One region of the Alcanivorax sediminis genome, then DNA from elsewhere that is predicted to be linked to it. Evidence: predicted binding sites of a transcription regulator. Region 1 holds the regulator's gene; the other holds the start of a gene.
What was found. Region 1 encodes FNR, which switches genes on or off when oxygen is low (the NO sensors DNR and NnrR bind a similar motif). Its sites were predicted from a motif close to TTGATNTANATCAA; they were not measured.
Positions count from the first base shown of each region.

Region 1 (7,220 bases):
GGGCATCATCAGCCGAATGGCCACGGGTGACAACGCCGGTGCTGCCAGCAAGATTGCGGCACTGGCCGGGATTGGGGAATGGCAGGCCGGTATGACACCGGATGACAAACAACGCTGGGTGGAAACACTGGAGCAGAGCGCGCCGCAGATGATCGTGGGTGATGGCATCAACGATGCCAACGCCATGCTCGCTGCGTCGGTGTCTGTGGCGACGGCCAATGCGACCAGTCTTACCCAGCGTGCAGCCGGTCTGTACCTGCTGCATGACCGCCTGGATGCCACTCCTGCCCTGCCCGCCCTGGCTCGGCGTTGCCAATCGCTGATTCGTCAGAACCTGAGTTGGGCGCTACTTTATAACGTGATTGCTGTACCGTTCGCCGTGGCAGGATGGATTCCTCCCTGGGCAGCGGCCATCGGCATGTCTGCCAGCTCTCTGTTGGTTACTTTTAACGCATCCCGGATAAGTCGATGGAAATTGTCATCCTCCTCATCCCGTTGGCGCTGATTTTTTTAGGCGGAGCCATCGCTTTCCTGTTCTGGGCCTTGCGTAAGGATCAGTTCGAAGATCTGGATAATGCTTCCTGGCGAGTCGTCTTTGATGACCGTGAGCAGCGCCGTGACCGAGGAAAACGCCGGCCAGACCCATCGGCTCAAAGCGACAGCCAACCCAGGGCGGACAGGCAAAACCATGATGAACCCTGAATCCTTGCTGGCCCTGCTAGCCAGCAGCGCCATCATCGCGGCGACCGGCAGTATCCACTGTGTGGGGATGTGTGGCGGTATCAGTAGTGCGCTGACTTTTGCGGTTCCGGAGCATCAACGCCAGGGGGCCGCGCTGTGGTGGTGGCAAGCGGTTCTCGGGCTGGGGCGGGTGACCACATATACGCTGCTCGGCCTCCTTGCAGGTAGCCTTGGCAACAAACTGCTCGGTTGGCTTCCCGGTCCTTCCATGGCGTTCGGACTGGCGCTTTCCGGTGTCCTGATGCTACTGCTGGCAATGCATTTATCTGGTAAGGGTGGCCTTCTTGCTCATCTGGAGCGGCTTGGCCAGGGACTTTGGCGAACCCTCCAGCCCCTCACACGAAAGCTCATGCCGCTGGATCATCCGCTAAAGGCCTGGTTACTTGGCATGCTATGGGGCTTTCTGCCTTGTGGTTTGGTCTATACCGCGTTGGCCCTGGCTGCAACCAGTGGTGAGGCATTCACCGGGGGCGCGGTTATGGCCGTGTTTGGTGCCATCACGGTTATTCCGGTAGCCACCACGGGGGTCGTGGCGTCACAGTTGCAGGCTTTTCGAGGGCCAAAAGCCCGCAAAATAGCCGTTGGACTGACTCTGGTGCTGGCGGTGCTGTTCCTGTTCATGGCGTGGCAGATGGCAAACGGTGAAGGCCATGCCATGCATCAGCATGCTGCCAAGCTGGAGCCCACCCTGGGGAATGACGCACTCCCCCAGGGCCATTCTGAGACTCATCACCATGACCATTGATCCATATCAAGGTTGGTGCTGGTTGGCAGCGTGATAATCCTCCCATCTTTGTGGGAGGAACAATTGTGGTCGAATGGAATGAATCACTGATCCATCAGTACGGCGGCCCCGGGCCCCGGTACACCTCCTATCCGACCGCCCCCAACTTCCACTCCGGTATTACCGAGGATGATCTGGTCGCCGCCGTGCAAGAAGGCAACGCCGCACGGCGGCCCCTGTCACTGTATTTCCATATCCCGTTCTGCAGCACGGTTTGTTACTACTGTGGCTGCAATCGCATTATCACCGCCAACCGCGCTCGGGCTGGAGAATACCTCAAGCACTTGAAGCATGAGATTCGCATGCGCTCGGCCATGATCGATGATCGACGTCAGGTGACCCAGATTCACTGGGGGGGTGGTACTCCGACCTATCTCAGCGATGCACAAATGACCGAGCTGGTTTACGACATGGCCCGGCACTTCAACTTGCGTGAGGATGACCGGGGTGACTATGCCATCGAGATTGATCCGAGAACTGTAGATCGTTCGCGGTTGGGGCTGCTGCGGGGGCTGGGGTTCAATCGTGTCAGCCTGGGAGTCCAGGATCTGGACCCCGGCGTTCAGGAGGCGGTAAACCGAATCCAGTCCTGGGAAATGATCCGAGACACCATGCACTGGGCAAGAGATTTCGGTTTCCGCTCCATCAATCTGGATCTGATCAGTGGGCTGCCACGCCAGTCAGAAGCCTCCATGATGCGCACCCTGGACAAGATCATTACGCTGAAACCGGAACGAATCTCGCTGTATAACTACGCGCACTTGCCAGACCGCTTCAAGGTACAACGACAGATCAACAGTCATGAACTGCCCTCCCCGGAGGAGAAAGTAAGGATGTATGTCCGGGCTGGTGAGATGTTGCAAAGTGCCGGCTATCGCTTCATTGGCATGGATCACTTCGCTCTGGAGACCGATGAAATGGCAGTGGCGCAGAAGAATGGGCTACTGCACCGGAATTTTCAGGGATACAGTCTGCATGGTGATGCAGACCTGATCGCCATGGGGGTTAGCGCCATTAGTCAGATTGGCGATTTATACGTCCAGAACGAGAAAGGCATCGAGCAGTGGCAAACCCGGGTCGAAAATGGCCAGATCCCTATTGAAAAAGGCTATCTGCTAACTTCGGATGATCGCATTCGCCAAGATGTCATCATGCGCTTGCTGTGCGACCTTCATCTGGATATCCCCGCCTTTGAGCAGCGTTGGGGCGTCAATTTTGCTGAAACCTTTGCCGACGCGCTCCAGCGCTGGGCTTTTTTCGCCGATCAGGGCCTGGTGACCCTGTCGGCGGATCATTTGAAAATCACCGATCAGGGCCGGCTGGTCAGCCGGGCCCTGGTGCAGCCTTTTGATCAATACATGACTGAGAAGCCGACAGTAAAATATAGCCGTATTCTCTGAGTGATTATTGACGCTGTTGGACTACACTGACAGTGTCTTTACGCAGCGTAAGATTTGGGAGTTACCCCGTGTCACAGCATGTTTCCTGTAGCGAATGCAGCCTTAGTCCGGTTTGTCTGCCTCTGGCTGTTGCCCCCGCCCAGCTGGACCAGCTGGACAATATTATTCACCGAGGCCGCCCGCTAAAGCGTGGCGAGCACCTGTTCCGTGCTTCGGACAGCTTTGAGGCGGTCTATGCCGTGCGATCCGGTGCCATCAAGACCTATGTGCTGAGTGATCAGGGGGATGAGCAGGTCACTGGTTTTTACCTGCCCGGGGAAGTGCTTGGCATGGATGGGATCAGTACCGCTCATCACATTTCCAATGCCAAAGCGCTTGAAACGGCCACAGTCTGTGAAATCCCCTTCTCGCAGCTGGAAGCGTTGTCGCAGAAAATTCCGTCTTTACAGCATCATTTTTTCAGTCTGATGAGTAATGAAATTCGGGCTGATCGTGAGCTACACATGCTGCTCAGCAAGAAGAATGCGGATGACCGAGTGGCATCCCTGCTACTTTCGCTGTCGGCTCGTCATCAGCGCCGAGGCCTGAGTCACCGTGCTTTTCGACTGCCCATGTCTCGCTATGACATTGCCAACTACCTTGGCCTGGCGGTTGAAACAGTGAGTCGCATTTTCACTCGTTTCCAGCAAAACGGCTGGTTGCGAGCAGAAGGCCGTGAGGTAGAGATTCTCGATCGTGGCAAACTGTGTGGTCATGATCCTGCCCTGGAGGATTCCCTGTGACACAGCCTGTCATGGTCGTGCTGGATACCGATCTCAAGTCGCCTCAGCCCGCTTTTGAGAAGGCCAAGCAGTTGGCCGCCGCCCGTGGCACCTCGCTCGTTATTGCCGTTAACGGTTATTGCTCCGCCATGGTGCGTGCGGTGGGTTATGACAAGCAGAGACTGGAGGCCGCCACGACCCAAATTCGTCATGCCTGGGAGAAGAGGATCGCGTCACTGGCCCACGGCATGACCTGCAGCGCGCACGTGCTGTGGGAAAAGCGTGAAATCGATGCGCTGCGCGACATCATCCTCCAATTCAACCCCGCCGTGCTGGTGGTGCACACCAGTGCCGAGAGTGGTTTGAAGCGACACTTGTTCACCCCGCGTGACTGGCAGCTGATCCGCAAGGCGCCATGTGATGTGCTTTGTATCCACAGCCAACCCTGGCAGAACCCGCCTTCTCTACTACTGGCGGTGGACCCTGAGACGGGCAAGGATGAGGTTGACTCATTGTCGGTGAAAGTCACCGCGCAGGCGCAGGCGATAGCGCAGCAGCTGGATGGCTCGCTGAAAGTCTGCCATGTCATGGATGCGGTAGACGACAGCCTGGTGCTGCTCATGGGGGAAGCCCTGTCCGAGTTCAGTGGCAGCCTTGAAGATATCAAGGAGAGCCAGAAAGCGGTATTCAAGCGGTTCGCCAGTGGCCAGGGTTTTGCCTCTGATCAATTGGTCATGCTTGAGGGGGCTGTGGCCCCTACCCTGTCCCACTACTGCAAAGATAACGACGTAGATTTGCTGATTGTCGGTACCGTGCACCGAAAGCTGCCAGAACGGCTGCTACTGGGAGCCACTGCCGAAGCCGTTATAACCCGGGCCAGCTGTGATGTGCTGGTGGTTAAGCCTGATGATTTTCAGACCCCCTGGAAATCCTGATTACGGAGAAGACCATGTCAGAGAAAAAGGACTTTGTAGATTCTGTCCGTCAGAAACTGGAAGACTGGGATTATCAGCGTGACCGCCTGGCGGCTCGCATTGGCGATCTCAGCCACGAGTGGCGAGAGGAAGCCGAAGAGAAGCTGTCGGAATTCAATGAACAGCGGAAAGAGTTTGAAGCCAAGCTGGAAGACCTGGAGTCCCGCAGCGAAGATGCCTGGCAGGACATCAAGGATGGTCTCGAAATTGCCTGGGATGGCCTCAAAACCGGTCTTCTGGCGGCCAGAAGCGAGTTTGAAAACAAGGACAAGGATAACTAATCGGTATTGAGTTGCGAGTGTTGAAACGCAAAGCCTGGTCAATGTCGGATTTTGCGTTTCCTGCTTGCACTCGTCCGCCTGCCTATTGTTCTCCTCTTCTGAATACCGGCTTGTCTGCCGTGGATTCGTCTTCGCAGTAGCGATAGCCCGCCACATCGAAATTCACCAGTTTTGCAGGGTCTTTAATCCCCTTCTTCAGAATCCAGGCGGCCATTAACCCTCGCGCTTTCTTCGCGTAAAAACTGATTACCTTGAACTTGCAGTTTTTCTCGTCCTGGAATACAGGCTCGATGATGCGGCCGTGTATATCTTTGGCTTTCACAGATTTGAAGTATTCATTAGAGGCGAGATTGACCAGGACATCCGTTTTCAATGCTTTCATATCCGCATTGAGCTGATCAGTGATAGTGTGGCCCCAGAATGCATAGAGATCCTTTCCTCGATCATTGTCGAGCTTGGTGCCCATTTCCAGGCGGTACGGCTGCATAAGATCGAGTGGGCGTAATACACCATAGAGGCCTGAGAGCATGCGGAAATGACTCTGCGCCCGCTCTAACTGGGAGTCGGTAAACGTTTCGATCTCAAGGCCAGTGTAGACATCGCCCTTGAACGCAAACGCTGCCGGGCGAGCATTTTTTTTGTTGAAGGGGCGCTGCCATTGAGCGAACCGCTCCACATTCAGGTGCGCGATTTTGTCACTGACCTTCATCAGGCTGGCCACATCCGCCGGTGATAGCTGGCGCGCCCGATCGATGAGAACCTCGCTGTCATCGAGCATGCGAGGCTGCGTGGTTTTCAAGGTGGGCAAAGGGCTTTCATAATCCAGCGTTTTGGCCGGGGAAACTACGATCAGCATGATGTTCTCCTTTACATGTCGCTGTGGGATTATATGAATCAAAGCAGCGCAGGTCTGCACATGAGGAGGTGAAATGCGCCTATTGCTGTTATTAACGATGTTGATCGCCGTGGTCACGCTGTTGCTTGCCAGTTGGCAGCGAGGCAAGCGAGTGTTTGCGGTCACCGCGACAATCGTCGCCATAGTGTCGTCCGTGGTGATATACGGGGTTGTCAATCCAGGCAAGCGTGATCAGGTCACCCTCCCGCCGGAGGGCATCCGCGTGGAAGTGGCTGACATGGTGAGCTCCGAATCGGGGGTGCGATTCACCGGGACGATATTTAATGACAGTGACCTGGATCTGGCAGGCATTACCCTGCAGGCAAGCGCCTTTGCCTGCAGCAATGGCGCCTCAGGAGCAAGCGATTGCGACGTTATTGATCAGCAACAGCAGTTACTCCAGCTCTTCATCCCTGCGGGCAGGCATTACTCTTTCGCATTGGTTGCGCGGCATCCGGAGGCCGGCAAGAAGCCGGATAAGTGGGATATTACCCCCCTGTCGAAACTGGCCTACCCCTCTCTCTGATTGGCCCGGACTGGCAAGATGGCGTGATAATGGTCACAATTCGCCTTCCTGACACCCTGGAGTCGTTATGGCGTCCTTGATACCAGGCCAGGCCACACCCATTGGTTCCCATGCCTGGCGAGTGCTGGCTCGTAATCCCGGCATGATGACCGGACCTGGCACCAACAGTTATCTGTATGGCAAGGACAGCCTCACAGTGATTGATCCCGGCCCTGTGGATCATGATCACCTGCAGGCATTGCTCCATGCTGCCGAGGGTCTGGCTAAGCCCATTACCCAGGTGATTGTCACCCATACTCATCGCGATCATTCTCCCGGTGCACTAGCGCTGGTTGCAGCTACCGGGGCCCGCTGCCTTGGCCCTTTTGTGCCCGATGACGGGCTCCAGGATGAAAGCTGGCAGGCGGATACCCTGCTTACCGAGGGTGACATCATTGATTGCGGTGGCGCCCGCCTGGAAGTCATCGAGACGCCAGGACACGTTTCCAATCACCTGTGTTTTCTCACCGAAGATGGACTACTGTTCACAGGCGACCACTTGATCCAGGGTTCCACCGTGGTTATTGCTCCACCCTCTGGCTCAATGGGCGCCTACTTTGCATCGCTGCGAAAGCTGCAGAACCGCGGCATTACCATGATGGCACCCGGCCACGGTGATGTGATCGAAGATCCGGAAAAAGCCCTCAGCCACACCTTGGCCCACCGGCAAAAGCGCGAAGACAAAGTGCTTGAAAACCTGACAACCGCCCCAGAAGGCCTGAAAGAGCTGGTCAAAACCGTCTACGACGACGTCCCCACCTTCCTTCACGGCGTCGCCGAATTCTCCCTCCTCGCCCACCTGATCAAACTGGCCGAAGA
Region 1 covers NZ_WIRE01000001.1:2,622,364-2,629,583, reverse strand. The annotation lists gene GFN93_RS12020 (heavy metal translocating P-type ATPase) at 1-505, shown strand, start outside; gene ccoS (cbb3-type cytochrome oxidase assembly protein CcoS) at 469-702, shown strand; gene GFN93_RS12010 (sulfite exporter TauE/SafE family protein) at 689-1,486, shown strand; gene hemN (oxygen-independent coproporphyrinogen III oxidase) at 1,552-2,925, shown strand; gene fnr (fumarate/nitrate reduction transcriptional regulator Fnr) at 2,994-3,707, shown strand; gene GFN93_RS11995 (universal stress protein) at 3,704-4,621, shown strand; gene GFN93_RS11990 (sll1863 family stress response protein) at 4,636-4,941, shown strand; gene yaaA (peroxide stress protein YaaA) at 5,024-5,797, opposite strand; gene GFN93_RS11980 (hypothetical protein) at 5,871-6,362, shown strand; gene GFN93_RS11975 (MBL fold metallo-hydrolase) at 6,430-7,220, shown strand, end outside.

Region 2 (7,220 bases), 890 kb from region 1:
TCTCAACGCCGCCCGCGCACGGCTCAACAATGGCGCCAGTGTGCTGTTTTTCCCGGAAGGCACCCGCAGCCGTAACGGCCAGCTGAAGCCGTTCAAGAAAGGGGCGTTCAAAATGGCGCAGGATCTGCAGTTGCCAGTTCTCCCCGTTACCCTTAACGGCACCTTTGAAATTCTGCCCCCTGGCACCATTCGCCTGCAGCCCGGGCATCAGGCCAGCCTGACCCTGCATGCACCACTGCCGGTAAGAGGTCATGACGAAGCGGAACTCCTCAAGCTCATGACGCTCAGCCACGAAGCCATTGCCGCTCCGCTGGCCGAACCCCTCCCGCAGGCCCTGGCCTGAAATGAATCACTTTAGCGCCGGCTCACGCCGGCGTTAATGCCAGCCACCAGCAAGATACCGTGCGGTATTGGCCCATTCTGCAGTGACAAAGTGTCTACACTCCTTGCCATGTAATAGCTGGCAACCACACCAGGCACCCGGAAACGATCCCATAGTGTGCCTCGCAGGTTCAGCTTGAAACTGGAACCGTTTTCACGTCTCCTTTCGGGAGGAGATCAAGGAGTCATCATGAAGAATTTCAAAGACAAAGTTGCCGTCATCACCGGAGCCGGCTCCGGCATCGGCCGAGCCCTGGCTCAGGAACTGGCGGCTTCTGGCGCCAAACTGGCCCTTTCCGATATCAATGAAGCCGGCCTGAAGAAGACCGCGACCGACCTGGGCCTCGCTGAAGACCGGCTGATGACCCGTGTGCTGGACGTGGCAGATCGTCAGGCCTTTTATGACTTCGCCGACGACGTGGTGAATCATTTTGGCTATGCCAACATGATCTTCAACAATGCCGGTGTTGCGCTCGGCGCCACCGTGGAAGACATGAAATATGATGACTTCGAATGGCTGATGAACATCAATTTCTGGGGCGTGGTGTATGGCACCAAGGCCTTCCTGCCCTACCTGAAGCAGTCCGGTGAAGGGCACATCATCAACATCTCTTCCATCTTCGGTCTGGTGGGCATTCCCACTCAGTCTGCGTACAACGCGGCCAAATTTGCGGTGCGTGGCTTTACCGAATCCCTGCGTATTGAGCTGGAACTGGAAGGCAGCCCGGTCTCCTGTACGTCCATTCATCCCGGCGGCATCAAGACCAACATCGCCAAGGCGGCACGCATGACCGACGGTGTCGAGCGCATCACTGGTGCGGACAAGGAAAAATCCATCCAGGATTTCGAAAAACTGTTCCGCACCACTCCGGAAGAAGCGGCCAGCACCATTCTGAAGGGTGTGCGGGCCAACAAGCGCCGGGTTCTGATCGGCTCTGATGCGGTGGCGGTAGACGCCATGCAGCGCCTGCTGCCGACCAGCTACCAAAAGCTCATCGCCATGGGCCAGAAATACATGAACAAGTAACTGATGACCAGCGAGCGTCCCTTCTCCCAAGCCTGCGAGAACAACAAGGGCCCGATTCTGACAGTGCTGAAAACACACTGTGAGACTCCGGGGACGCTGCTGGAGATCGGGGCTGGCACCGGGCAGCACGCTGCCTGGCTGTCAGCGCACCTCCCCCACCTTGTCTGGCAACCCTCAGATGTGGCCGAAAACCTGCCAGGTGTCCGCCTGTGGCTGAGTGATCCTGAAAGCCGCGCTCTGGATCCACTCACACTGGATGTGGGCAGAGAATGGCCAAGCGCCCGGTTTGACTACCTGTTTACCGCCAACACTTTCCACATCATGTCGGCCGAACTGGTCGAGCGTTGTATCGAGGAAGGCTGCAAACACCTCACGGAAGCAGGTCGATTCCTGATCTACGGCCCTTTTAATGTGGGCGGCCAATTCACCAGCGAATCCAACCAGGCCTTTGATCAATGGCTCAAGGAAATCGACCCACTCAGGGGCATTCGTGACAGGGAATGGATTGAGGCAGCGTTTGCACGCCACGGCCGCACCCTGCTTGCCGAGCACGACCTGCCAGCCAACAACAAGGTGCTGGTGTTTGGGTGAACGTAGGCCTGACGGTGGACTCCAAAGCCTTCTAGCGGGAGCCTAGGGCCGCACAGCCCTGCGGACCGCATGCATTCTGGGCTTGAGGTAGAGCACCCCGAACAGCATGACCATCAGGGCATCACGCCAGTGAAACACGCCGTGCCGACGGATCCACACCGCAAATCCCATCAGCTCCAGAAGGTGTAGCACGGCGACTACCGCACCGGCCATCAGCAGCAAGCGATCGAAAGGGGCCGGTAAATCCATGAAAATGGCTAACAGTACCCCCAGCCAAAACACTACAATGCCTCCACGCAGGATGTTCATCACTAAAGATCCTCTGACAGCGCTGGCTATTTTTTCTACAATGCGTGGTTAGGGCGAGGGCCGGGGTGCCTTGGCAATCACAAACATCACCCCGATCCTGAACGCCGACTCTGCCTGTGACAGGCAAAGAAAAAACAACCACTCGCATTCAGACTGAGCGAATACATGCAAAAAGACAAGGCAAATGCCTGGAGCCTGGACCAATTCCAGGTTCCCGAAAAAGACGGCGAACGCCGCTTCCATGACTTTGATCTGGATCCGCGCCTGATGCGCGGCATCGCCGATCTGGGCTTCCAGTACTGCACCCCCATTCAGGCAGAAGTACTGGAGCACACCCTGGCCGGCGCAGATGCCATTGGTCGCGCCCAGACGGGTACCGGCAAAACCGCAGCGTTTCTGCTGACCGTGATCAATGATTTGCTGAAAAATCCGCTGGAGGTTCCCCGCTTCGCCGGCGAGCCGCGCGCACTGATTGTGGCGCCTACCCGCGAATTGGCCATGCAGATCGAGAAAGATGCCAAAGGCCTGACCAGGCACACCGACCTGCAGGTCATGAGCGTGGTGGGTGGCATGAATTTCAATCGCCAGCAGGAGCGCCTGCAGTGCCGGGAAATTGATATTCTGGTCGCCACCCCAGGCCGCCTGCTGGACTTCGCCAAGCGCCGCGACCTGTGGCTGGACCGGGTCGAGTTTCTGGTGCTGGATGAAGCCGATCGCATGCTCGACATGGGCTTTATCCCCGATGTGAAACGCATCGTCAGCATGACACCACGCAGCAAGCACCGGCAGACCCTGCTTTTCTCTGCGACCTTTAACGAGGACGTGATGAACCTGGCTCGCCGCTGGACACAGGATGCCGAAGTGGTGGAAATCGAGCCGACCCAGGTCACCACGGACACGGTGGAGCAGAAGGTGTACATCACCAACACCGACGACAAGTTCAAACTGCTCTACAACCTGATCACTGGCATGAACATGGACAAGGTGATTGTGTTTGCCAACCGCCGGGACATCACCCGCCGCATCAACGACCGCCTGCTCAAGAAAGGCCTGAAGGTGTCGATGATTTCTGGCGATGTGCCACAAAACCAGCGCATGAAAACCCTGGAACGGTTCCGCTCAGGGGATCTGCAGGTGTTGATTGCCACCGATGTGGCGGGCCGAGGGATTCATATTGATGGCGTTTCCCATGTGGTGAACTACAACCTGCCGGAAGACCCGGAAGATTACGTACACCGTATTGGCCGTACTGGTCGGGCTGGCGCCAGCGGCATGTCCATCAGCTTCGCCTGTGAAGACGACGCCTTCCTGCTGCCGGAACTGGAGAGCGCCATCAGCATGAAGCTGGAATGCGAGTATCCGCCTGCGGACCTGCTGCAGGAGAAGGAAGCCAGTAATGCCTGAACGGATCAGCCCCCAGGAAGGCAAGGCCCGCTTCGATGAAGGCCAGGCGCTGTTTGTGGACATTCGCGACCCGCACAGCTTTGCCAGCGGACACCTGCGCGGCGCCGTGCACCTGACCAATGCCAATGTGGATCAGTTCTTTGCTGACACTGACAAGACTCGCCCCCTGGTGATCTATTGCTACCACGGCAACAGCAGCCAGGGCGCAGCGGATTGGTTGACCGAACAGGGTTTTCAGGCCGTCAGCCTGGATGGCGGCTTTGAGGTGTTCAAGCTGCAGTTTCCGGAAACGCTGGAAACTGCAGACGCCTGACGTAAAAAGGCCCGCCCGGTACCCGGGCGGGCCTTTTTGCATCACTACAAGACTCGCTATACCCCGCTGCAGGAACGAGCCTGCTCGCGATCCGAGCCTCAGTGAGGAATGAGTTTCGAGTCGCGAGTACCGAGTTTTGAAAGGCAAAACCCTAACCCGGAACCAGGTTTTAGATTTTCGAAACTCGGTACTCAAAACCCGCTTCTGGAATCCCTACCTCGCTTAGGCTCGGATCGCGAGCAGGCTCGCTCCTACAGCGGCTTCGCCGAATAGCCGTGTGGGAGACGCAGCCAGCACCAAACGCGTCCCTGCGTCAGGCGTCAGGCGTACCTAAAACCGATACCCAACACCGACCATGTATGCCCAGGGATCCAGCTCCACATCGATCTTGTCCACACGCGCATCATTCACATACAGGCGCGCTTCAGTGTCGATGTCGATCTGCCAGGCACTGAGATTCAACAGCCACTTGTCATTCAAAGCGATATCCGCGCCGACTTCCCAGGCCAGTCCCATGGAGTTGCTGAGCTTCACATCCGCATCCGCACCGCCAAGTAAAGGACTGACAACGGCATCGTCAATGCTGTCTTCGAAGAACAGGGTGTAGTTCAGGCCGACACCCACATAAGGGCGAACAGGGCCGATTTTGGGCGCATAAAACTGTGCAAGTACAGTGGGGGGCAGCTGACTGGTTTCACCCACTACCAGGCCCTCACCACCGGTATCAAGGATAATATCGTGTGTGAACGGAGTAGCGCCCAGCAGCTCCACACCAATAGAGTCAGTCACCATATAGGTGAAAGTCAGTCCCAGCTGAGTGTCATCATCCACATCCACACCGAGACCGCCCACCGCCGGCAACGCTGAATCAAAACGTTCACTGCTGACATCCGGATTCACATTGGCAACCCCGGCACGAACGATGAAATCCCCCGCCTGGTTGGCCATGAGTGGGCTACCCAGCAGCAGGCCGGTTAGCAGCAGAGCCCCTTTAACTTGTCCTTGCAGTTGCATACAGATCCCCTTGGATAACGCAAGATACATTCAATGACCAAACCCCGGTTGCCGGGCATTAGGGTCAACGTTCAAACTACGGGGCCATTGAACCTCTCGGCACATCAATGAGCATTGCTCTAAATCAATAAAAACGAGGCTTGTCACCATGTCGTCTTCTGAACTGATTAGCGCCCTGCGCGATGCCCACAAGGCACACCTCTGCCAACAACTGCAAAACCAGGATCACTGGCAGGCCATCATGGCCCAGGCCAGCGCCTGCCTTGGTGATACACCGTTAGGGAAACTGGTGGACAGCGACAGCCTGTGCCAAGTAGTTGAACAATGGGTGCTGGAAGCGAACAGTGCTCAAGGCTTGCAGGATGTGATCGTGCAAACCACCGAGGCAGTGCTCAAGGCCGCCGAAAATGATGACGCCACCGTTGGCGAACTGCTCAGTGAGGCGCACTTTGAAGCCGTACTGGAAAAATCTTTGCAGCTGAAAAGCCTGCGAGAAAAAGCCATTCATGCCGGCTTGAACCATCCACTCGTCAGCGAAATGGTCAGCGAGATGCTGTATACCGGCATCAAGAATTTCTTGCTGGAAGAAAACGCCCTGGCCAAACTGCCGGGCGTCAGCAGCGTGATGAAGATGGGGCGCAAGAGCGTGGTCGGCAAGGCCATGGGTGGTATGGAAGAGTCCATCCGCGGTTATCTACAAAAGAATATTCGCGAAACCCTGAAGACCGGGGAACAGTGGCTTAACAAACAGCTCACCAATGAGCGGATAGAACAGCTGGCCCGTGACGGGTATCGCCGTGTGGCACCGCTCAAACCTGCCAACTATCTCTCACAAATTCCTAACGGCACCGTCAAAGACCTGGTTGAGCAAGGCTGTCAGATTGGTGATGAAAGTGCCCGTCTCGATTACACCCGCCGCTTGATCAGCGTTGGCATCCGTGCGGCAGTGGACGCACTGAGCGAAAAAACCCTGGCGGATGTACTGGCAGGCATGCAGATCAGCGAAGAAAAGATTCGCGAGTTCACCGTTCCCGCCCTCGCCAAAGGGGCTTCTGTTCTGGTTGAGCAAGGCGTACTGGAACCGTTCATTAGCTGGTCGCTGGATGACTTTTATGAGTCCGAGGCGTGCAGGAAGATAATTAATAATTAATAGTGAATAATTAATAACGTCGCGATTGACCTCAGGCTTTACCTGAAATGCAAGAGGCCGCGCCCGGTTTGGGTGCGGCCTCTTTGTTTTCAAAAACAGAAAAACTGGTTTGAGTTAGCTATTAATTATTCACTATTCATTATTCATTCAGAGGAACGACTCCGCATACTCCGCCAGCAACGACCGCGGCACACCGTTCAGTTGCACCGATCCTCCATGGGCAAAACGCTTGAAGCGTTCGGTCATGTAGGTCAGCCCGGAGCTGGTGGGCGACAGATACGGGGTATCGATCTGTGCCAGGTTACCCAGGCAGACCACCTTGGAGCCTTCACCGGCCCGGGTGATGATGGCCTTCATCTGATGGGGAGTCAGGTTCTGGCTTTCATCAATCAGGATAAGTGACTTCTGGAAGCTGCGGCCACGGATGTAATTCATGGCCTTGAACTGGATATTGGCCCGCTCTTTCACGTACTGAATGCTGCCGGTTGGATTTTCGTCGTTCAGGTGCAACGCCTCGATATTATCGTTAATGGCACCCAGCCAGGGGTCCATTTTTTCCTCTTCCGTACCTGGCAGGAAGCCATGATCTTCCGCCAGTGGCGGCGTGGATCGAGTGGCAATAATTTTATTGAAGCGCTTCTGCTCCACTGTCATTTCGATAGCAGCAGCCAATGCGAGAATCGTTTTCCCGGAACCGGCAGCCCCAGTGAGGTTGACCAGATGCACATCCGGATCCAGCAACAGCTGCAAGGCAATGGCCTGCTGAATATTCATGGGCTTGAGACCCCACGCTTCCTGCTCCAGCATACTCTCGGCCTTGTAATGCTTCAGCGTCACCACACCATTCTCGATATGCATGACCCGCCCCACAAAGCCCATCTCATCAATGATGTACTGATTGGGATAAACTTCTTCTCCGAGAATTTCGCTGACCAGCAAACCGTGCGACAGGTAATGCAAGGTGTCGGCACCGTCCTGCTCGGTTTCCACCTGGGTCACCTGATCCCAGAAGGAACCCGGCACCTCAAAAT
Region 2 covers NZ_WIRE01000001.1:1,727,373-1,734,592, reverse strand. The annotation lists gene GFN93_RS07905 (lysophospholipid acyltransferase family protein) at 1-343, shown strand, start outside; gene GFN93_RS07900 (SDR family NAD(P)-dependent oxidoreductase) at 572-1,408, shown strand; gene GFN93_RS07895 (DUF938 domain-containing protein) at 1,412-1,999, shown strand; gene GFN93_RS07890 (DUF1145 domain-containing protein) at 2,042-2,308, opposite strand; gene rhlB (ATP-dependent RNA helicase RhlB) at 2,474-3,712, shown strand; gene glpE (thiosulfate sulfurtransferase GlpE) at 3,705-4,025, shown strand; gene GFN93_RS07875 (OmpW/AlkL family protein) at 4,356-5,039, opposite strand; gene GFN93_RS07870 (hypothetical protein) at 5,188-6,189, shown strand; gene GFN93_RS07865 (PhoH family protein) at 6,337-7,220, opposite strand, start outside.
Region 2: a site for FNR is predicted at 5,154-5,167, ahead of GFN93_RS07875 (OmpW/AlkL family protein). Genes of this name have one in related genera too.